Regions from separate parts of the Sphingomonas sp. PP-CC-3A-396 genome, predicted to be linked through region 3. Evidence: riboswitches for the same ligand, from Rfam matches in the RefSeq annotation. Region 3 holds a riboswitch; each other region holds the start of a gene.
The links. Region 3 has a riboswitch for cobalamin ahead of C8J40_RS10720 (DUF1636 domain-containing protein). Riboswitches for the same ligand answer to the same signal wherever they lie in the genome.
Positions count from the first base shown of each region.

Region 1: another riboswitch for cobalamin. It lies ahead of cobW (cobalamin biosynthesis protein CobW); the one in region 3 lies ahead of C8J40_RS10720 (DUF1636 domain-containing protein).
Region 2: another riboswitch for cobalamin. It lies ahead of C8J40_RS01755 (TonB-dependent receptor); the one in region 3 lies ahead of C8J40_RS10720 (DUF1636 domain-containing protein).

Region 1 is NZ_SLYF01000003.1:207,205-214,798, reverse strand. It holds gene cobI (precorrin-2 C(20)-methyltransferase) at 1-14, opposite strand, end outside; gene C8J40_RS07195 (precorrin-8X methylmutase) at 11-640, opposite strand; gene cobG (precorrin-3B synthase) at 641-1,798, opposite strand; gene cobN (cobaltochelatase subunit CobN) at 1,795-5,028, opposite strand; gene cobW (cobalamin biosynthesis protein CobW) at 5,037-6,074, opposite strand; cobalamin riboswitch at 6,180-6,394, opposite strand; gene C8J40_RS07175 (HoxN/HupN/NixA family nickel/cobalt transporter) at 6,448-7,437, opposite strand.
Region 2 is NZ_SLYF01000001.1:379,390-386,983, reverse strand. It holds tRNA gene C8J40_RS01765 (tRNA-Val) at 1-14, shown strand, start outside; gene C8J40_RS01760 (TonB-dependent receptor) at 109-2,190, shown strand; cobalamin riboswitch at 2,507-2,706, shown strand; gene C8J40_RS01755 (TonB-dependent receptor) at 2,821-4,719, shown strand; gene C8J40_RS01750 (ABC transporter substrate-binding protein) at 4,716-5,522, shown strand; gene C8J40_RS01745 (iron ABC transporter permease) at 5,680-6,648, shown strand; gene C8J40_RS01740 (ABC transporter ATP-binding protein) at 6,639-7,418, shown strand; gene alr (alanine racemase) at 7,521-7,594, shown strand, end outside.
Region 3 is NZ_SLYF01000005.1:10,963-18,556, reverse strand. It holds gene C8J40_RS10735 (peptidylprolyl isomerase) at 1-666, shown strand, start outside; gene C8J40_RS10730 (NAD(P)/FAD-dependent oxidoreductase) at 814-2,445, opposite strand; gene cobO (cob(I)yrinic acid a,c-diamide adenosyltransferase) at 2,513-3,118, shown strand; cobalamin riboswitch at 3,281-3,477, shown strand; gene C8J40_RS10720 (DUF1636 domain-containing protein) at 3,649-4,056, shown strand; gene cobT (nicotinate-nucleotide--dimethylbenzimidazole phosphoribosyltransferase) at 4,053-5,066, shown strand; gene C8J40_RS10710 (histidine phosphatase family protein) at 5,063-5,632, shown strand; gene cobS (adenosylcobinamide-GDP ribazoletransferase) at 5,629-6,342, shown strand; gene C8J40_RS10700 (cobyric acid synthase) at 6,307-7,594, opposite strand, start outside.

The sequences.
Region 1 (7,594 bases), on a different contig from region 3:
GTGCCAAGCGTCATTCGGTGCCGCTCGCCAGGGCGTTGATCGCGGCGACGGTGATGGCGCTGCCGCCCATCCGGCCTTCGACGACGACGCAGGGGACTGGCTGGTCGGTCCAGAGCGCCGCCTTCGATTCGACTGCACCGACGAAGCCGACAGGGCAGCCGATGATTGCCGCCGGACGCGGACAATCAGAGTCCTCGAGCATGTTGAGCAGGTGGAACAAGGCGGTGGGCGCATTGCCGATCGCCACGACCGCACCGGCGAGATGCGGGCGCCAGAGTTCGAGGGCGGCGGCCGATCGCGTGTTGCCCATCGTCCGGGCGAGCTCAGGCGTTTCGGGGGCGTGGAGCGTGCAGACGATGCGGTTGTCGGCGGGCAATCTGGCGCGGGTGATGCCCTCGGTGACCATGCGTGCGTCGCAGAGGATTGGCGCGCCGGCCTGCAGCGCGCGGCGGGCTTCGACGGCAAGTGTTGGCGAGAAGCGGAGGTGCTGGGCCAAACCGACAACACCGGCGGCGTGGATCATGCGGACCGCCACAGGCTCTTCCTCGGGCGAGAAGCGGGCGAGGTCGGCTTCGGCGCGGATCATCGCGAAGGACTGGCGGTAGATCGCCGCGCCGTCGGTTTCATAGGCGTACGGCATTTAGGCGGCTCCGAAATGGGCGAGGATCTGCGCGGCATCGAGGCCCGCGCGGGAAGGTGGCGCACCGGCGCGCGCGTCGAAGGCGAGGTCGTAGCAACCGTCGCGCCCGATCAGCGTTACGTCGGCAGGGCCCGCACTGGCGCATCCCTTGGCGCATCCGGAGACGTGAAGGCGGCCGCTAACGCAGGGGGCTAGGCGGAGCGCGAGGTCGCGGGTTTCGACGGTGGCTTGCGGACAGGCCGGCGCGCCGACACAGGCATCTGCGCGAAGCAACGCCGAGCCTGGGTCTGCGATGAAGCCGGCGGTGTCGGGCTTTCCCGAGAGCGGCACCTTCGTCTCGCAGATCACGATGTGTGACGGGGTCAGGCGGATCGCCTCGATCGCGGTTTCGGCTTCGACGAAGCGGTGCAAGGCCGCCGCCGCGATCCGACCGAATGGCAAGCCGAGCGCGATGCCGAGCGGGTGCTCGCCGAGCCTGATGCGTGGTGCAGATGCCCTGGGCATTGTCGTTGCCGCCGCCCAGACGGGCAGAATCGCGTCGTGACGGGCCATGCGGCCGCTAACGGCGCCGCCGCTTTTCACGAACCAGTGGGCAAGCGCGATCAGCAGGTCGACTTCGATGTCGGGTGACAGTGGCGTGCCGAGATTGCGGCCAGCGGCCCGGAGGATCAGCCGGCCGGATATGGTCCGCTCGATGCGGACGTCGGCGGGTGCGTCTTTGAGCGTCGGTGTGGCACCGGCGTCGATCACAAAGCCGAACTTACCGGGGAGGGGTGGCAGTTCGGGCAGGCGCGCGCGCAGTTCTTCGGCAATGCGATGGGTGTCGTCACCTTCGCACCAATCGGGCGTGACGAGGATGTTGGCGCGGGCTTCTAAAGCGGGATCGGGGTCGATTAGGCCGAGGTCGAGCAATGCTTCGATCAGCGGACGCCAGCTATCCTCGCGGACGCCGCGAATCTGGAGGTTGGCGCGGGTGGTAAGGTCGATCTGGCCATTTCCGTGCCGCGCTGCCGCCTCGCACAGGCCGAGCACTTGGACGCGTGTCAGGCGCGCGAGCGGCGGGCGGACGCGTACCAGTAGGCCGTCGCCCGCCATCATCGGGCGCCAAGCGTCGGGGCACCAACCCTTCACGACGCCGTTGGTGTCAGGCGCGCTCACAACGGCAAATCCAGACGCGCCAGGATCGAGTTGCGGCGGGTCGGCCAGAGGTCGGCGGCATGGAGCGCCGCGAAACGCGCCTGCATCGCCGCGAGTGCGCCGGGGTTGGCTTCGGCGAGGAAGGCGTGGACGTCGTCGCGGCCTAGCGTCGCGTCGTAATAGAGGTCGATCAGTTCTGGGCGGACCGCGCTGGCCAGATGCGCGAAGGCGCCGAGGTGATCGAGCGTTGCGGCGATCTCGGCACCGCCGCGGAAGCCGTGGCGCATCATGCCGTCGACCCAGGCTGGATTTGCCGCGCGGGCGTGAACGACGCGGGCGATCTCTTCCTTGAGTGAGCGGGCCTTGGCCTGGTTCGGGTCTCGTGCGTCGAGGTGGTAGAGCGTGGCGCTCCCTCCGGCGACCGATTGCGCGGCGGCGAAGCCGGCTTCGTGCGCGGCATAGTCCGCGGCGAGGAGTAGGTCGGTTTCGGGCAGGTCCTGGACGTGGACGAAGGCATCGGCGGCAGCGACGCGGTCGCGAATGCCGGTCGGGTCGAAGCTGTCGACGCCGTCGTCGAGCGCGTGGCTGGAGGCGGATAGCCACGCGTTGCCAGCTTCGATTCGCGCTGCTGGCGTGTAGGTTTCGGCGGCGTCGCCCATGAGCAGGCCGTAGCGGCCGGGTTCGGGGCCGTAGACGCGAGCGCTGACCGCCTTGCCGACGAAGGGATTCCAGTCTTGCGGTTCGTCGCGTGCGGCAAGCGCGCGGACGGCTTGGCCGAACATCGTGCAGAGCGTCGGGAAGGCGTCGCGGAAAAGGCCGGATACGCGCAAGGTGACGTCGATGCGGGGGCGGTCGAAGTCCGCCAGCGGCAGGATCTCGACGCCCGTCACGCGGTCGGACTGCATGTCCCACACCGGCTCCGCGCCAAGCAGGTGGAGCGCCATCGCGAACTCCTCGCCGGCTGTCCGCATCGTCGCGGAAGCCCAGAGATCGACGACGAGATTGCGGGGGTAGTCGCCGTGGTCCTGCAAGTGGCGGCGGACGAGTTCGTCGGCGAGCTTTACGCCCTGGGTATGGGCGGCCCGCGAAGGCACTGCTCGAGGATCGGTGGTGTACAGGTTGCGGCCGGTTGGGAGGACGTCGGCGCGGCCTCGCCAAGGGGAGCCGGAGGGGCCAGGTGCGATGCGTTTGCCTTGGAGCGCGGACAGCAATCCGGTTCGTTCGGCGACACCGTGTTCACCGCGGCCGTAGATGTGGAGGCCGTCGCCATATTGGCTCTCCTTCACGTCGCAGACGAAGGTGTCGATGCGGGTGATCGTGTCGGCTTGGGACTGCGCATCGTCGAGGCCTAGCGTTGCGGCGAGGCCGGTGGCGGTTGCTTCGTCGCGGATGTCGCGTTGCAGGCGGTCGCGGCGGGCTGGATCGAGGCCGTCGGCGTTGGAAAATTCGTCGAGCAGCGCTTCGAGGCGCCCCAGACCTGCGCCGGTGCGGGTGCGTTCGAGCGGCGGCGGGACGTGGCCGAGCGTGACGGCGCCGATGCGGCGTTTGGCTTGTGCCGCTTCGCCGGGGTCGTTGACGATGAACGGATAGATGACGGGCATCGCGCCGACGAGCGCTTCGGGCCAGCAGGCGTCGGACAGCGCGACCGACTTGCCGGGTAGCCATTCGAGCGTGCCGTGCGCGCCGACATGGACCAGCGCGTCGGTCCCGCGCTCGCGGAGCCACAGGTAGAAGGCGACATAGGCGTGGCAGGGGCAGCGCGAGAGGTCGTGATACTCCTCCGCGCGGTGCTCGGTGCGGCCGCGTTCGGGTTGCAGCGCGACGAGCGCGCCGCCGTGATCGATCGCGGTGAAGGTGAAGTCTTCGGTGGGGTCGCCCCAGCTTTGCCGGAGGTCCTCGCGGATCGCTTTGGGCAGTTGCGCGAGTGCTTTGCGATACTCTTCGAGTGGCCAGTGTATGCGTGATGTCGTGAGATCGTTGGCGTCCGAGGTGATCGCGTAGCCGGCTTCGGTAAGGTCACCGAGGATTGCTTGCGTCGAGGCGAGCGCGTCGAGGCCGACGGCGTGCGCTATCTGGTACGTCTTGCCGGGATAGGTCGATAGGACGATCGCGATGCGGTGGTCGGCGACGGGTTTGCTGGCGAGGTTCGTCCAGGCTTCGATCCGCGCGGCGATGGCGGTGATGCGTGCTGGGTCAGCGCGGTGTTCGCGGCGGGTGTATTCGAGGTCGCCGTCCCTCGCCGCGCATTCCTTGAAGCTGGCGACGCCGGCGAAGAGGCGGCCGTCCACTTCGGGAAGGACGACGTGCATGGCGAGGTCGGCGGGCGACAGGCCTCGGGTGGCGCCGGCCCAGGCTGCGCGGTCGGAGGTGGCGAGAGCGATCTGGAAGACCGGTACGTTGGCGCCGTCGAGTGGGGTCGTGTCGCTCGCGCCGCGTGCGGAGAACGCGGTGGCGTTGACGATCGCGGCGGGCTTCAGGGCCGTAACCCAGCGGGATAGCCAACCGGCTGCGTCTGGGCCTTTCAAGGACGGCGCGAAGAGGCCGACGACGTCGAAGCCTCGCGCGGTCAGTTCAGCGTGCAGGGCTTCGATCGGGTGGAGGTCTGCGGCGGTCAAATAGGAGCGGTAGAAGACGACCAGCACGCGGGGGCGGTGCGCGTTGAGCGCGAACGCGGCCGGACAGGTCACGCCGTCGTGCGGTTGCCAGCCACCGACATCGGCGATCGCACGGACGCCGGTGACCGGGCCGGCATAGCAACCGGCGGCCAGCGCGAACTGCGCGAGTGCCGCCTGCGCCGCAACCGCACCGCCGGTGTCGCAGAGATGGGTTAGGCGGCGCAGCGTCGAGAACGGGATCGTCGAGGCGGCATCGAGGCGCGTGTCGATGCGGCCGTCAGCGGCGAGCACGGCGAGCGCGATGCACTTTTCCCGCGAAAGGTTTTCGACCTGTTGCAGGCCATAACTCCAATAGGAGCGCCCGCCGATCAGCCGGATCAGGATGCCCTTCGCGCCGGCCAGCGTCTGTTCGACGTAGGTGTCGACAGAGAGCGGGTGCTGTAGCGCCGTCAGGTTAGCCAGGCGCAGCGACGGCAGCCGGCTTCCGGCCGCATCCGCACGTCTCCAGCCCGCGGCGAATGCGCCGAGGTCGCCGTCGGAGAAGGAAAGGACGACGAGATCCGCGGGAGATTGGGCGAGGTCCTGCGGGACCGCGCTTTCCTCCAGCCCGTGGGTCTCGCGGAAGACGACGTGCATTGTGAGCCTCAGCCGTCCAGCGCGGCCTTGATGCGGGCCTCGTCGATCCGGTCGTGCTCGGCGATAACTACCAGTTGCGTGCGGCGAGGTTCGCCCGCACGCCAAGGGCGGTCGTATTGTGTGCGGACGCGGGCGCCGACCGCCTGGATGAGCAGGCGCATCGGCTTGCCGGTGACCGCCGCATAGCCCTTCACGCGAAGAATGTCGGCGCTGCGGGCGAGCGCCTCGATCTTTGCGGTCAGGTCCGTCGGGTCGGCGATCTCGCCAAGCTCGACGACGACGCTGTCGAAATCGTCATGCTCGTGATCGTCCTCGCCGTCGTGATGCGACGGGCGGCTGGCGATATCGTCCTCGGCCGCGGCGTTGAGGCCGAGGATCACGCGCGGATCGATGATGCCGTCGGTCAGGTCGATCACCGGGAGTGGTCTTGCGGACTCCGCGGCGATGACGGCGCGTGCCTTGGCGACGCCTTCGGGGCCGGCGAGATCGACCTTGGTCAGCAGGACAAGATCGGCGCAGGCGAGCTGATCCTCGAATACTTCCGAGAGCGGCGTCTCGTGATCGACGCTTGGGTCGGCGGCGCGCTGGGCCTCGAGCGCGGCCACGTCGGGGGCGAAGCGGCCCGCGGCGACGGCTTCCGCATCGGCGAGCGCGATGACGCCGTCGACGGTGATGCGCGAGCGGATCGCGGGCCAGTCAAACGCCTTCAGCAGCGGCTTGGGCAGCGCGAGCCCGGACGTTTCAATGAGGATGTGATCGGGGCGCGGGTCGAGCGCGAGCAGCGCCTCCACGGTCGGGATGAAGTCGTCGGCGACGGTGCAGCAGATGCAACCGTTCGCCAGCTCCACGACGTTCTCGGCCGGGCAATCGGGGATCGCGCAGCCCTTGAGGATGTCGCCGTCGATCCCGAGCGTGCCGAACTCGTTGACCACCACCGCGAGCCGGCGACCGTTCGCGTTGCGGATCAGGTGGCTGATGAGCGTCGTCTTGCCGGCACCCAGGAAGCCGGTGACGATGGTGACGGGGACCTTTGAAAGATCGGACATGATTATTTCCTCGACGTCTGAAGCACACGCACGCACGACCTTTCGGCCGCACGCGTTCGTCGCTCAGACGGAGTACCGTGCCGCGACCATCCCCTGGATCGTAGCAAGAGCGACCATAACGCTGGCAGGTCTCCTGGCTCGCGGGTCGAGGCTCGACGTACGCCTTCCCAGGTTTCCCCAGTGGCTGCCCTCCGAAACGAAGGACGTGTGCGTCTCGCTCACCGCTTACAGTTGCAGGGACAGCCGCGGCATTGGGAGGACTCCTCCCGCACCGCATTCCCATTCAAGCCCTTTCGGGCACCGGCGCGATCTATGAGGTTCGGTGCAACCGAGCCTCGGGGGTGGGTTAGAGGACTTTCCGCCACGCCGCCAGCTATCCGTGTACGACCTCGATCTCATCGAAGCGTTTCCAGCGGTAGATGGCGAAGCTCAGGACCCAGCACAGCACGAACAGGCCGATGATCGCGAAGCCCAGGCCGTTGAAGTTCTCGCCGAGTGCGGCTGCCAGATCCCAGATGCCGCCGGTCAGGCCGAGCTTTGCGCCAAGCAGCGCGAGCGTCTCGATCCCGCCGATCGCTATCGCGACGATCGCGGAGATCAGCGTGATGGTGATGTTGTAATAAAGTTTGCGGATCGGCTTCACGAACGCCCATTCGTACGCGCCGAGCATGACGACGCCGTCTGCGGTGTCGACTAGCGCCATGCCGGTCGCGAACAGCACGGGGAGTACGAGGACGGTGCCGATCGAAAGCCCGTCTGCGGCCTGGCTCGCGGAAAGGCCCAGGATCGCGACCTCCGTGGCGGTGTCGAACCCGAGCCCGAACAGGAAGCCGAGCGGGGCCATGTGCCAGCTCCGCGTGACGAGCCGAAACATCGGTCGGAACAGCCGCGCGAGCAGCCCCCGGTTGCCGAGCAGCAGGTCCAGGTCCTCCTCGACATAAATACCGCCGCTGCGGACATGACCGAAGGTGCGCCAGACCGAGCGCAATATGATCAGGTTCATCGCCGCGATCGTGAACAGGAACACGGCGGAAGTGACGGTGGCGACCACGCCGCCGACCTGCTTGAACGCCTCGAACTGCGACAGCGCACTGGCGGTGAGCGCGATCGCGACGGCGGCGATCAGCACGATCCCCGAATGGCCGATCGCGAACCAAAAGCCGACCGCGATCGGCCGCTGGCCGTCCTGCATGAGCTTCCGCGTCACGTTGTCGATCGCGGCGATGTGATCCGCGTCGACGGCGTGGCGCAGACCCAGGCCCCAGGCGAGCAGCGCCGTGCCGAGCATCAGCGGCTGCGCGTGGAACAGCGAGAACGCCCAGGACCACGCCGCGATGTTGGCCACGATCAGGCCTAAGAACATCCAGCCGATGCGCTTGCGTGTCGAAACTCGCGTCGGTCGCTCAATCGTTAAAGTCGTCATGCAATAGCCCCGCAGCGTCCGACGAGGACGGGGGCCTGCCGCGAACGGCCGGGCCATACGACGACCGGACGCCATGAGCGGCCGACGCACGACGCCG
Region 2 (7,594 bases), on a different contig from region 3:
TGCCACGCCCACCATAGAAAGCCCCGCTAACCTCTGGGTTAGCGGGGCTTTTTGCTGTCCGGGCGTTTCCGACCTTCCGGTATCGTGAAAAGCTGTCATGCGGCACGGATGATCCGCTTCTCGATTTCCGCCACCGCTATCCTGTCATCCAGCGCCCTGCTGTTGCCTGGCGCCGTGCTTGCGCAGTCCGACGTGCCGCCGCGCGCCGCCGACAGTCCGGCCGAGATCGTCGTGACCGGGCGCGGATTGGCCGACGCACCCGGCGACCGCGCCTATTCGATCGTCACGATCGGGCGCGACCGGATCCAGGCGAATGCGAGCAACCGGCTGGAGAGCGTGCTGGCCGACGTCGCCGGGTTGCAGCAGTTTCGTCGTTCGGATTCGCGCAGTGCCAACCCGACCAGCCAGGGGATTTCGCTGCGCGGGATTGGCGGCAACGCCTCCAGTCGCGCGCTGCTGATCTTCGACGGCGTGCCGCAGGCGGATCCGTTCGGCGGCTGGGTCGCATTCCCGGCCTATGCGACGGGGCGGCTAGGGCGCATCCGCGTGACGCGCGGCGGTGGCAGCGGCTATCAGGGACCGGGCGCGCTGGCCGGGACGGTCGAACTGGAGAGCGCGACGCCTGACGACCTGACACCGTTCCAGGGCAGCGTCGCCTATGGCAGCCGCGATTCGGTCGATGCGCAAGGGTCGGCGGCGCTGGTGCGCGGGTCGGGGTTTGCGACCGTGTCGGGCGCGTACGCGCGCGGTGACGGCTTTACGCCGACCGTCGCGGAGAGCCGCGGGATCGTCGATCGGGCCGCGCCATACGAGCAGGCGTCGGGCGCGTTGCGGACCGTCGTCGGGATCGGCGCGAAAACCGAATTGCAGATGAATGCGAGCGCGTTCACCGATCGGCGCGACCGGGGGAGCGACTTCACCGCGAATAAGAGCGAGGGGGCCGATGCGAGCATCCGGCTGATCGGGCGGGGCGCGTGGGGCTATTCGGCGCTGGCGTATCTGCAGACGCGCGCGTTCGCGAGCAGCTTCAACAGCATCACTGCCGCGCGCACGACCGCGATCCAGTCGCTGAACCAGTACAATACGCCGGCGACAGGGCTTGGCGGGCGGATCGAGATCGCACCGCCGCTGGGCGAGAGCATCACGCTCAGGCTGGGCGCGGATATCCGCGACGTGAGCGGCAAGACGCAGGAGCTCTATACGTTCGTCAACGCGGCGCCGACGCGGCGGCGGGAAGCTGGCGGGAGTACGACGACGACCGGCGTGTTCGCCGATGGAAGCCTCGTCGCGGGCTACCTCACGTTCAGCCTAGGTGGGCGGGTCGATTGGTGGTCGATCGATGGCGGCTATCTGACGGAACGGCCGCTCGCGACCGGCGCGGCGCTGACCGACCTGCGCTACGCGAACCGCGACGGCAGCGAGACTACCGGGCGGGCAGGCGTCGCGTATCAGCCTATCGAGGCGGTCACGCTGCGGGCCGCCGGCTATCGCGGATGGCGACTGCCGACGCTCAACGAACTGTACCGCCCGTTCCGGGTCGGCAACGACGCGACCGCGGCGAACGCGTTGCTGTCGCCGGAGCGACTGACCGGGGTCGAGGGTGGCGTCACGCTGACGCCGGCACCGGGCGTGAGCATCGCCGCGACCTATTTCTACAACCGGCTGAAGAACGCGATTGCCAACGTCACGACGACCAACCCGCCGCAGGTGCTGCCCGGGGTCGCCACCTACCGCGTCCGCCAGAACCTCGATGGGATCCGCGCGCATGGCTTCGAACTGGATGCGTCGTATCGACCGGGTCCGCTGGGCGTGCAAGCATCGTGGTCGCACACGAACTCGAAGGTCGAGGGTTCGGGGATCACCGCCGCTCTGGACGGCTTGCGACCAGCGCAGACCCCGCGCGACCAAGTGTCGGGGACGGTCGACTGGCGGCACGATGCTGCGGCGCTGTCGCTGACCGTGCGGCATGTCGGCCGACAGTTCGACGACGACCAGAATACGCGGGTGCTTAGGGCCGCGACGACACTGGATGCCTATGCCGCGCTGCCGATCCTGCGCTCGCTGGTTGCCGAGTTTCGGGCGGAGAATTTCCTCAACGAGCGCGTCGAGGCAGGGATCAGCGGCGCCAACATCGTCGAGCGCGCCACGCCGCGGACAATCTGGGTGGGGCTGCGCTACGGCGGGCGTTGATATTCGATCCGTCGCTTGCCAAGAGAAACGAAGACAGCATGTTTCCCCGCGAAGGCGGGGACCCAGTCTGGGCTCCCGCCTTCGCGGGAGAACAATTTCGGGGAACGTCACTATTTGGTACTAGTCACCACCCCGGCGAAGGCCGGGGCCCAATTGGAAAGGTGGAAATAACGGGGCACTGCGCTCGGTTATCGCCGTTCCCCACTTGGGCCCCGGCCTTCGCCGGGGTGGTGCGATAGACCATGAGTCTACTGAACCACGCCCCGGGTGGGGAGCATGAGTAGGCGCTGCGTTGACCCGTGTCTGGCGTGCGACTAATGCCACTCCCGTGAAGGGTTCCCGGCGACGGGATCAAAAGGGAAGTCGGTGCGCGGGAATCCGCAAGACCGGCGCTGTACCCGCAACTGTGACCGGATAGCGGCCACCCCGAATATGCCACTGGGTTTCGACCTGGGAAGGCGGGGTGGGCGCGATGACCCGGAAGCCAGGAGACCTGCCTTTCACGGTCGATCCACTGCGCGGGCGGGTGTCCGGCGCGGACGAGTGCTCCGGTCCAGCCGGGTTTCCTCGAGCGAGAGACGTCTGGCCGCCCCGCGAATGGTCGCAGGCGGTTCTGCTTAGGACGTACCCATGACGAAATTCTTCCTTCTGCTCGGCGCCGCGGCGATCGCAGCGCCCGCTTATGCCCAGACCATCCCCGATCCCGACGCGCCCGAAGTCGTCGTCACCGCAACCCGCGCCGCGCAACCGCTGAGCGAGATCGGCCAGGCCGTCACCGTCATCGACCGCGCCGAGATCGAGCGCCGCCAGACCGTTATCGTCTCCGATCTGCTCGCGACCACGCCGGGCGTGACGGTAACGCGCAATGGCACCATCGGCGCGCTGACCAGCGTCCGTATCCGCGGCGCCGAGGCGGACCAGACGCTCGTCGTGATCGACGGCGTCCGCGTCAACGATCCCTCGTCGACCGGCGGCGGCTTCAACTTCGGCAATCTCCTGTCGAGCTCGGTCGAGCGGATCGAGGTGTTGCGCGGCCCGAACTCGGTGCCATGGGGCAGCCAGGCAATCGGCGGCGTCGTCAACATCATCACCGCCGCGCCAACCGAAGGCGTCCAAGCGCGCGCCAACGCCGAATATGGCTATGCCGACAGCGTGTTCGCCAGCGCGGGCGTGTCGGGCAAGACCGGTCCGGTATCAGGCTCGCTGACCGGCGGCTATCTGCGCACCGACGGCATCTCGTCCGCCGCCAGCGGCACCGAGCGCGACGGCTATCGCCAATATGGCGCGACCGGGCGCGTGGGCGTCGAGTTCGCGCCGGGCATCGGCCTCGACCTGCGCGGCTATTTCGCCGACAGCCGCGTCGAGATCGACGGCTTCCCAGCGCCCGATTACGTGCTAGCCGACACGCCCGAATATTCGAAGACGCGCGAGGCTTACGGCTATGCCGGGCTGCACGCGAACTTCGCCGATGGCCGGTTCAACAACCGCGTCGCGTTCACGATCGCCGACATCAACCGCGACAATTACGACCCGAGCTTCGGCAGCGATCCGACCTTCATCGGCCGCGGCCGCAGCGAACGCTACGAATACCAAGGCGACTTCCGCCCGCTCGACCAGGTCCGCGTGGTCGCCGGCTTCGAGCGCGAGAACAGCCGCTTCAACGACGGCTTCACCTTCGCGGATACCGGCATCACCAGCGTTTACGGCCAGCTGATCGTCAAGCCGCTCGATATCCTCACCATCACCGGCGGCGTCCGCAACGACGATCACGACGATTTTGGCAGCCACACCACATTCGGCGCGAACGCGGCGCTGGCGTTGCGCACCGGCACGACGATCCGCGCAAGCTATGGCGAAGGCTTCAAGGCACCGACCCTGTACCAGCTCTTCTCCGACTACGGGAATCGCGGCCTCGATCCGGAGACCGCGCGCAACTTCGACGTCGGGGTCGAGCAGGCGTTCCTCGACAACCGGGTCCGCGCAAGCGTGACCTATTTCAACCGCCGTACGCGCAACCAGATCGACTTCCGCGATTGCAGCCCGGCGGAGCAGGTGACCGCCGGTTCGATCTGCGTCGGCCGCCCGTTCGGCGTCTATGACAACATCGCCCGCGCCGAGGCGGACGGCGTCGAGTTCACCTTGGCGCTGCGCCCGGTCGACGCGCTGACGCTGACCGCGAACTACAGCTATATCGACACCGAGAACCGCTCGATCGGCAGCGATTTCGGCAACGATCTCGCGCGCCGTCCCAAGCAGACCGCGAGCGTCGACGCCGATTACCGGTTCGCGTTCGGGCTGTCGGTCGGCGGCACCGTGACGATGGTCGGCGACAGCTTCGACGACGCCGCCAACACCGTACGGCTCGACGGCTATGCGCTGGCGGGTGTCCGCGCGGAAATGCCGATCACCGACCAGATCGCGCTGTACGGCCGCGTCGATAACCTCACCGACTCGCGGTACGAGACGATCGCGGGCTACGGCAATTACGGTCGCGCGGCGTATGGCGGCGTGCGGTTGCGGCTGAAGTGAGGCGCGGGGCGATCCTCCTCGCGCTCCTGCTCGGGGGCTGCGCATCGCCGCCGAGCGGGGGCGGGGGGATCGTCTCGACCAATCCGTGCGTGGATTCGGTGCTGGTCCGCATCCTGCCGCCTTCACGGATCGCCGCGATCAGCCATTATTCGCAAGATCCGTCCGCGACATCGATCCCGCTCGCCGTCGCGCGCCGGTTTCGCGGCATCGCCGGGACCGCCGAGGAGGTGATCGCGCTCCACCCCGATCTCGTCATCGCCAGCACGTATACGCCGCCGGCGACCCAAGCGGCCTACGCGCGGGCCGGGCTGAAGACGCTGCTGCTCGGCATCCCGGACTCGATCGCGGAGAGCCAGGCACAGGTGAAGCAGATCGCCGACGCGGTCGGTGCGCCCGCGGGTGGCGCGCGGATCAATGCCGATATCGATCGCGCGGTGGCGCGCTGGAGTCGCAAGGATGGGCCCAAGGATGACATGCCGCCCAGCGCTCTGCTCTATATCAGCGGCGATCTCGCAACCGGGGGGAGCACGTTGCTGAACGAGATGATGACCCGTGTCGGCTTCCGCAACGCCGCCGCGAGCTACGGCCTGACGCATACCGGCACGCTGTCCGCGGAGACGATCGTGACGCAACCGCCGGCCATCGTGATCGCCCCCGAACGCGCCAGCCGCGGCACCGCGCTGCGCCGCCGCCTGCTGCCGCGTACGCCGCAAGCCGTCTTCCCCCGCGTCCTGATCAACTGCGGCGGCCCGACCATTCCACCGGCGCTGGAACGCCTCGCGGCGATACGGGCGGCGCTGTAATGCGACACCCATACCAAAACCACCCCGGCGAAGGCCGGGGCCCAATTGGAATGGCGGAAATAATGGAGCGCTGCACGCCGTCACGATCGTCCCCCAATTGGGCCCCGGCCTTCGCCGGGGTGGCGGCAGTCGCCGGTATGCTTGCGGTGGACCTGTGATGACCCGCACGCCCAAACTCATCACCCTTGGCCTGCTGGTTGTCCTCCTGTTCGGCCTGTCGCTCGGCTGCGGGAAAGTCTGGGTGCCGCTCGACGCCTGGTTCTCGAGCGACCCGCGCTGGTGGATCATCCTCGAACTCCGCCTGCCACGCGCGGTACTCGGCCTCGTGCTCGGTGCCACGCTCGGGCTGTCGGGCGCGGTCCTGCAAGGCTATCTCCGCAACCCGCTCGCCGACCCCGCCGTCGTCGGCATATCGTCGGTCGCAGCACTCGGCGCAGTCGCCGCGATCATCTTCGGGGCCGGTTCGGGACCTGCCATCTTCGCCGCTGCAATGCTCGGCGCGGGCGGTGCGGTCGCGCTCCTCGCCGCGCTGACATGGCGATCGCCGAGCGCGATCACCTTCATCCTCGCCGGCACCGTGCTCGCCAGCCTCGCCGGCGCGCTGACCGCGTTCCTGATCTCGATCGCGCCCAACCCCTATGCGGTCGCCGAGGTGATCGACTGGATCATGGGCGCGCTGACCGATCGAGGCTGGGACGATATAAAGCTCGCGCTGCCGCCGATGCTGCTCGGCGGCGTCCTGCTGATGCTCACCGGCCGTTCGCTCGATGCATTGTCGCTAGGCGAGGCGGCGGCGCGATCGCTCGGGATACGGATGGGCCGCATCCGGTGGCTGGTCGTGCTCGGCACCGGGCTCGTTGTCGGTGCAGGCGTCGCGGTGACCGGCGTGATCGGCTTCGTCGGCCTCGTCGTGCCGCATCTGCTGCGCCCGATCTTCGGCCACCGCCCGAGCGCCCTACTGCTCCCCTCAGCGCTCGGTGGAGCCGCGCTCGTGCTCGCCGCCGACAGCCTCGTCCGCCTCGCCCCCGGCGCAGGCGAAGTCCGGCTCGGCGTCGCAATGGCGATGATCGGCGCGCCGTTCTTCCTCGGGTTGCTGGTCAAGGAACGAGGCCGGGCATGGATCTGATCGTCGACGCACTGCGCGTGAAGCTCGGCAAGCGCACCGTCCTCCACGACGTCTCCGCGCATCTCCGCCCCGGCCGAGTCACCGCGATCCTCGGCCCCAACGGCGCCGGAAAGAGCACGCTCGTCAAGGCCGCCGCCGCGCTCGTCGGTGGCAGCGCGGGCAGCGTCCGACTCGACACGCAGGACGTCGCGACGATGGACCCGCGCGCCCGCGCCCGCGCGATCGGCTACCTCCCGCAGGATGCGACGGTGCACTGGAACATCGTCGCACGCGATGTCGTCTCGCTCGGCCGCCTGCCGCACCTCGGCGCGCATGCCGCCCCATCGCCCGACGACCACGCCGCCGTCGATCGTGCGATGCACGATACCGAGACCGCGCACCTCGCCGATCGCCCGGTCGGCGAACTCTCCGGCGGTGAGCGCGCCCGCGTCCTGCTCGCGCGCGTCCTAGCAGGCGAACCGCGCTGGTTGCTCGCCGACGAACCGCTCGCCAGCCTCGACCCCTCGCACCAGATCGACCTGCTCGCCCGCCTGCGCGCCTACGCGGGCGGCGGGGCAGGGGTCGCGATCGTTCTCCACGACCTCGTCCAGGCGCAGCGCGCTGCGGACGACGCGCTGCTGATCGCCGACGGTCGCATCGTCGCGTTCGGTCCGGTCGCCGAGGTGATGACCGCGGACACGCTCGCCCAGGTGTTCGGCGTCCGCGTCGCGCCGCTCGACGATGGCGGCCGCCGCCTGCTGGTCCCGGTCGGGCGTGTCGAGATCGGCTAGCCAAGCGACACGCCCGGTGGATCGGGGCCAAGTCGGGGCCGGCGGGGTGAAAGATCATCGACGCGCGGAGCCCGGTTCACTATCCCGCGCCGGGTGATCGACATTCCCGCCCCCCTCCGCCTGCGCCTCGACGGCGACGCACTCGTCCAGAACTGGCGTACGCTCGACCGCATGAG
Region 3 (7,594 bases):
CGTGTGATGATGGGGCTAATGGCCGTTGCGGCGCTCGCTACGGCGGGATCTGCGCAAAAGCCGAACCGCGCAGGGCCGAAACCGGGCATCGTCCGCGTTCGTCTGGTGACCTCCGAGGGCCCGATACTGCTGGCGCTCGACACCCGTCACGCGCCGAAGACGACCGCAAATTTCCTGGCCTATGTCGATGACGGGCGGTTCGACGGGACCGACTTCTACCGCGCGAGCCGCCAGAAATCCGCGCCGAAGCTCGGCTTCATCCAGGCGGGCATCCGCACCGACGCGCGGCGGATCCTGCCGCCATTCCCCCTTGAGACCACGGCGATGACCGGGATCAAGCATCTCGACGCGACGATCTCGATGGCGCGGGGGATGAACCCGGCATCGGCGGGCGGCAATTTCTTCATCACCGTCGGCCCGGCGCCGGCGATGGACGCGCGCGCGGGCTATCCCGGCTATGCGGCATTCGGGCACGTCGTCGCGGGGATGGACGTGGTGAAGCGGATCCTCGCCAAGCCGACCGGCGGCGGCATGGATGCGTTCAAGGACCAGATGATCCTGAAGCGCGTCGCGCTGGTAAGCGCGCGCCGGCTCGACGGGGTGGCGAAGCCGACGGGATTGCCGCGGGCTTGGCTGATCGAGACGGGGCTTGGTCGGAAGAAGTGAAGTATCCGTCGCCCCAGACTAGTTTCGGCGCCTATCCCCTTCGAACACGTGCCGACGATGGTCGTACGGTACCACGTCCTTCCTTGTTCTCCCGCGAAGGCGGGAGCCCAGACTGGATCCCCGCCTTCGCGGGGAAACAAGCTTTACTTACAGGACGGAGGGTCCCGCAGTCAGGCTGAGCGCTACCGCTTCCGCGACTTTGATCCCGTCGACTGCGGCGGAAAGGATGCCCCCTGCATAGCCGGCGCCTTCGCCTGCCGGAAACAATCCCGCGGTGTTGAGGCTCACGAAATTATCACCGCGCGTAATCCGAACCGGCGACGAGGTCCGCGTCTCCACCCCCGTCAACACCGCATCGGGATGATCATAGCCAGGAATCTCGCGCCCAAACGCCGGCAATGCCTCGCGCAACGCGGTGATCGCGAACTCCGGCAGGCATTCCGACAGGTCAGTCATATGCACGCCCGGTTTGTACGACGGGATCACCGAGCCCAGCGCGGTCGACGCACGCCCTGCGAGCAGGTCGCCAATGCGTTGCGCAGGCGCCTTGTAGTTCGAGCCGCCGGCGACATAGGCGCGCGATTCCCAGTGGCGTTGCAGTTCGATCCCCGCCAGCGGGTGGCCGGGATAATCGCGCTCGGGGTCGATGCCGATGACGATCCCCGAGTTCGCGTTGCGTTCGTTGCGCGAATATTGGCTCATGCCGTTGGTGGCGACGCGGCCCTCTTCGGACGTCGCGGCGACGACGGTGCCGCCTGGGCACATGCAGAAGCTGTACACGGTGCGGCCGTTCTTGCAGTGGTGCGACAGGCTGTACGCCGCCGCGCCGAGATCGGGGTGGCCTGCACACGGCCCGAACCGTGCTTCGTCGATCCAGGATTGCGGATGTTCGATGCGGACTCCGATCGAGAAGGGTTTCGCCTCGACGTAAACGCCCTTGGCATGGAGCATCTCGAACGTGTCCCGCGCGCTGTGGCCGACCGCGAAGACGACGTGGTTGGCTTCGAGATAGTCCCCGGTGCTGAGATGGAGACCGCGGAGTTGGCGGGTACCTGCCTCCTCGACGATGTCGAGACCGTCGACGCGCGTCGAGAACCGGTATTCGCCGCCAAGCGCCTCGATCGTCTCGCGCATGCTCTCGACCATCGTGACGAGCCGAAATGTGCCGATATGCGGGTGTGCTTCGGTGAGAATTTCGGGTGGGGCGCCGGCTTTCACGAATTCGGTCAGGACTTTGCGGCCCAAGTGGCGCGGGTCCTTGATCTGGCTCCAGAGCTTGCCGTCGGAGAAGGTGCCGGCACCGCCCTCGCCGAACTGGACGTTGGATTCGGGGTTGAGGACGCTTTTGCGCCAGAGACCCCAGGTATCCTTGGTGCGTTCGCGGACGACCTTGCCGCGGTCGAGGATGATCGGGCGGAACCCCATCTGCGCGAGGATCAGGCCGGCGAACAGCCCGCACGGGCCGGCGCCGACCACCACCGGGCGGGGGCCGGTGTAGCTCGCGCCGCCCTTGGTGACGAAGCGGTAGCCGGTGTCCGGGGTGCGCTGGACGTGGCGATCCTTGCGGAAGCGCGTGAGGACGGTGTCCTCGTTCTTCAGCGTGACGTCGACCGAATAGACGAGCTGGATGTCCATCTTGTCGCGGGCATCGTGCGCGCGTCTGGCGATGGTGTAGCGGATCAGGTCGCGCGGGGTGACGCGCAGGCGATCGCGGATCGCGGCGGGGAGCGCTTCGTCGGCGTGGTTGAGCGGGAGCTTGAGGTCGGTGATGCGGAGCATGTCGGTCGCTCTAGCGCCGCGCGGCGCGATCCGCCATCGGCAGTACAGGGCGCGAGCGCGAGAGGACATGATCATGCGGACCGACGACGAGCAGAATGCCAAGAGCGCCAAGCGCAAGGAGGTCCATGATAAGATCGTCGCGAGCAAGACGATCGAGAAGGGCCTGATCATCGTCCACACCGGCAAGGGCAAGGGCAAGTCGACCGCGGCGTTCGGCATGGCGGTGCGGATGATCGGGCATGGGCGCAAGGTCGGCTTGGTGCAGTTCGTCAAGGGCGCGATGGCGACCGGCGAGAAGGCGATCTTCGACGCGTTCCCGGACCTGTGCGAGTTCAAGCCGATGGGCGAGGGCTTCACCTGGGATACGCAGGATCGCGCGCGGGATATCGCAGTGGCGCGCGAGGCGTGGGACGAGGTCAAGCGAATGATCGCGGACCCGTCCTATGCGATGGTGGTGACGGACGAGCTGAACATCGTGTTGCGCTATGAGTATCTGCCGGTCGACGAGGTGCTCGCTGTGTTGGCGGCAAAGCCGGAGATGACGCATGTCGTGATCACCGGGCGGAATGCGCCGGATGCGCTGATCGAGATGGCGGATCTTGTGACCGAGATGACGCAGGTGAAGCATCCGTTCCGGTCGGGGGTGAAGGCGCAGGCTGGCGTGGAGTTCTGACTTCTTGATCCTCCCCTTGCGGGGGGAGGTGGCTGGCGCTTGCCAGACGAAGGGGTATTGCGATCACGACGGCGGGTCACCCCTCCGTCAGCCCAAACGGGCTGCCACCTCCCCCGTCAGGGGAGGATTAGAGGCGGCTTGTCTACGGTCGATCGTACGCGTATCGCTCAACCCGCGACAGGTTTTCCCGAGGCGGCAACGCGTAGGGAAATGAAAACGGGAACGGGAAACACCCGGCTGCCCCTGCAACTGTACGCGGCGAGCCATCGTGCCTCATGCCATTGGGATACTCCCGAGAAGGCGGCGCGGACGGCGTTGACCCGCGAGCCAGGAGACCTGCCCGTCGCGGTCGTCTTTCGTCCGGCCAGGGTGCGCCGAACGGACGGGTAACACCCCGAGCGACGACATCGCTTCGCGTCGCGCGGAGGCTGGAGGCGTGCGCCTTTCGCCCTTCGCGCGGTGCGGGATCGACTGTCCGAAGGGGTTCCTATGCCTAGTATAAATCGTTCTGTGATCGTCCGGGAACGGACATGTTGAAGCCGGTCGAAGGCGGCGTCGCGGTGGTCGCGTGCAACACGTGCCGCCATTCCGCCGATGCGCGTGACGACGGCGAAGGCGTTCGCGGCGGCGCGCGGCTGGTCAGCGCGTTGAAGGCGGTGCAGGCGAGCGATCCGGCCTATGCCGACGTCGCGGTGCAGGAGATGCCGTGCCTGTTCGCATGCCAGGATTTCTGCACGATCCACCTGCGCGCACCCGCCAAGGTCGGCTATGTGCTCGGCCGGTTCGAACCGACCGAAGACGCCGCGCGCGCGATCCTCGATTACGCGCGGCTCTACGGTGAGAGCGCGTTCGGGCAGGTGCCGTTCAAGCAATGGCCGCAGGGCGTGAAGGGGCATTTCATCACCCGCACGCCGCCCGCCGGCTTCGTCGTCGAATGACCGCGTTCGCGACGCCTGCCGGGTTTCTGGCGGCCTTGCGCGGCTTGCCGCAGGCGGACGCGGCGGCGCGATCCGCGGCGATCGTCCGACAAGGCGAACTGACCAAGCCGCCGGGCTCGCTGGGGCGGCTGGAGGATATAGCGGTGTTCATGGCCGGCTGGCAGGGTAACCCGCTGCCCCGGCTCGATCGCGGGAGCGCGGTGGTATTCGCGGGCAACCACGGCGTCGTCGCGCGAGGTGTGAGTGCGTTTCCGGCCTCGGTCACCGCGCAGATGGTCGCCAATTTCGAGCATGGCGGCGCGGCGATCAACGCGCTGTCGCGGGCGGCGGGCCTTGAGCTGAAGATCGTATCGCTCGATCTCGACCGACCGACGGCGGATTTCACGCAAGCCCCGGCGATGTCGGAGGACGAATGCCTTGCCGCGTTGAACGCGGGCGCGGCGGCGGTCACAGATGCGCCGGACCTGATTGTACTCGGCGAAATGGGGATCGGCAATTCGACGACCGCCGCGGCGCTGTGTCTGGCGAGCTTCGGCGGGTCGGCGAGCGACTGGGTCGGGCCGGGCACGGGGGTCGACGATGAGGGCATCGCGCGGAAGATCGCGGTGGTCGAAGCCGGGGTCGCGCTGCACCGGGACGGGCTGAGCACGCCGTTCGAGATCTTGCGGCGGCTCGGTGGGCGCGAGTTGGCGGCGATCGCAGGCGCGGTGGTTGCCGCGCGACTGGCGGGCGTGCCGGTGATGCTCGACGGGTTCATCTGCTGTGCGGCGGTCGCGCCCTTGGCTGCGGCGTGTCCCGACATTCTCGCGCATTGCCTTGCCGGACATGTCTCGGCCGAGCCGGGGCATCATCTTTTGCTCGAGCGAATGGGGCTCGAGCCGTTGCTCTCGCTCGGGATGCGGCTGGGCGAGGCGAGCGGTGCTGCGACGGCGACGTTGCTCGTCCGGGCCGCTCTGGCCGCGCATGCAGAGATGGCGACGTTCGCCGAGGCGGGCGTTTCGGCTGCGTGAGTGCGTACATGCTGCACCTGATGCGGCACGGGGCGCTTGAAGTGGCGGGGCGAATGCTCGGACGGACCGACGACCCGGTGACCGAGGGAGGGATTGCCGCCTGTATGGCACGCGCCGAGAGTCTTGCGATCGAACGGATCAAGGCCTCCGATCTGATCCGCGCACGCGCCTGTGCGGCGGCGATCGGTGAACCGCGAGGCGTTGCGGTCGAGGTCGACCCACGCTGGCGCGAACTCGATTTCGGGGCATGGGACGGGCTGGCCCCGGCGGCAATCGATCCCGCCGAATTGGCCGCATTCTACGACGATCCCGATGCGTCACCACCGCCGGATGGCGAACGCTGGTCCGCGTTGCAGGACCGGGTCGCGCAGGCACTGGCCGCGATGCCGCAGGTCTCGACACTCGTCGTGACGCACGGCGGCGCGATCCGGGCGGCGCTCGCGGAGTTGTGCGGGTTCGATCGAAGGCAGAACTGGGCGTTCGACCTCCCCTATGCCGCGCTGGTGTCGCTGCGGATATGGCCGGGCCCGACGCGGACCGTGCAGATCGTCGGCTTGGCGACATGAAGCGGTTGATCATCGCGTTCGGCTTCCTCACCCGCCTGCCGATGCCGCGCGTCGACGTCGAGGCAGAGGATTTCGCGGCAGCGATCCGGTGCTACCCTGTCGTCGGTCTCGCGATCGGCCTGATCGTCGCGGCGGCCGGCTGGCTGGGTACGCTGGTCGATCCTTGGACGGGGGCCTGCGCTGCGTTGCTGGCTTGGATCGCAGTGACGGGGGCGCTGCATCTCGACGGGCTCGCCGACCTCGCGGATGGGTTGGGCGCGGCGCATGGCGATCGGACGCGGCTGCTCACGGTGATGGCCGATCCGTATATCGGGAGCTTCGGCGTCGTCGCGATCGTCGGTCAGGTGCTGGCCAAGCTGGTATTGCTCCACGCGGCGGGGATGGGCTGGACGCTGATCCTCGTGCCGTGCGCGGCAAGGATGGGACCGCTCGTCTGGGCGAGACTGTTGCCGCCGCTGCGGCCCGGCGGGCTGGGCGCGGCCGTCGCCGGCGCGGTCCGAACGCGTGACCTGCTGGGGTGGGGACTTGTGCTTGCGCTCGCGGCGGTTGCGGTGCCTGCACTGGTCGCCCTACCGCTGCTCACGTTAGGCGTCGCGGCATGGTTGCGGCGGACGCTGGGCGGCGTGACCGGCGATGCGCATGGCGCCGGGATCGAGATCGTCGAGACCGGGCTGCTAGTTGCGCTCTCGGTGGCCGGCGCGCTCGCTTAGCGCGAGTAGCGCATCGAGATCGACATGGCGTTCAAGCGTCGCGGCGATCGCATCGAGCGCGGCGTCGATCGACGCGCCATGATCGGGTCCGCTCGCCGCGACGCCGAGCCGAGCCAGCCACGCCGCGCGTTGCTCGGCCAGCGCGAGCAGGCCGTGGACGTAGCTGCCCGAGATCAGTCCGTCCGCACTCGTCGCGCCTTCGGGGCTGCCATCGGCGCGGTGGCCGACCGGGTGCGCGGTGGCGGGTCCGGTGGTCGCGCCCATGTGCATCTCATAGCCCTCGAATGCCGCGCCCTGTGCCCGGCCGCGCACCCGCTCCAGCGTCTTGCGGCCGGTAAGGACCGTGTCGATGTCGAGCATCCCGAGCCCGTCGACACGACCCGCCCGCCCCTCGATCCCGTCGGGATCGGCGATGCTGCGGCCGAGCATCTGGTAGCCCCCGCAAAGCCCGAGCACCGGCTTGCCGCGGCGATGATGTGCGCGGATGTCGATGTCCCATCCCTGCGCACGGACGAAGGCGAGGTCGGGGATCGTCGCCTTTGATCCGGCGAGTACGATCATGTCGACGTCGGGGATCGGCGAGCCCGGCGGTACCATCATCAATGCGACACCCGGCTCCAGCCGAAGCGGATCGAGGTCGTCGAAATTGGCGATCCGCGGCGTGATCGGGCAGGCGATCGTGACGCGGCGCTGTGCGCTAGCGGCGGGGCGTTCGAGGATCACGGCGTCCTCGCTCGGCAGCCGTACCGCATCCGCCAGCCACGGCACGACGCCATACCCGCGCCACCCGCTGCGCGCTTCGATCGCGCGATATCCGTCGTCAAACAGCGCGGGGTCTCCGCGGAACTTGTTGATCAGGAAGCCGTGGATCATCGCCGCGTCGGCCGGATCGATCACCGCACGCGTGCCGACGATCGCCGCGATCACGCCGCCGCGGTCGATATCGCCGACCAGCACCACGGGAACGCCGGCAGCGCGCGCGAACCCCATGTTGGCGATGTCGCCGGCGCGCAGGTTGATCTCCGCCGGGCTCCCCGCGCCTTCGACGACGACGAGATCGCAGCCTGCCGACAGTCGCTCGAAGCTGCCGAGAACATCGACCAGCAGCCCTTCGCGCCCTTCACGCCAGCGCGCGGCGGCAAGCGTGCCGCGGACCTGCCCGCGGACGATCAGTTGCGAGGTGCGGTCGCCCTGCGGCTTCAGCAGCACCGGGTTCATGTCGACGATGGGTTCGACGCGACAGGCGATCGCC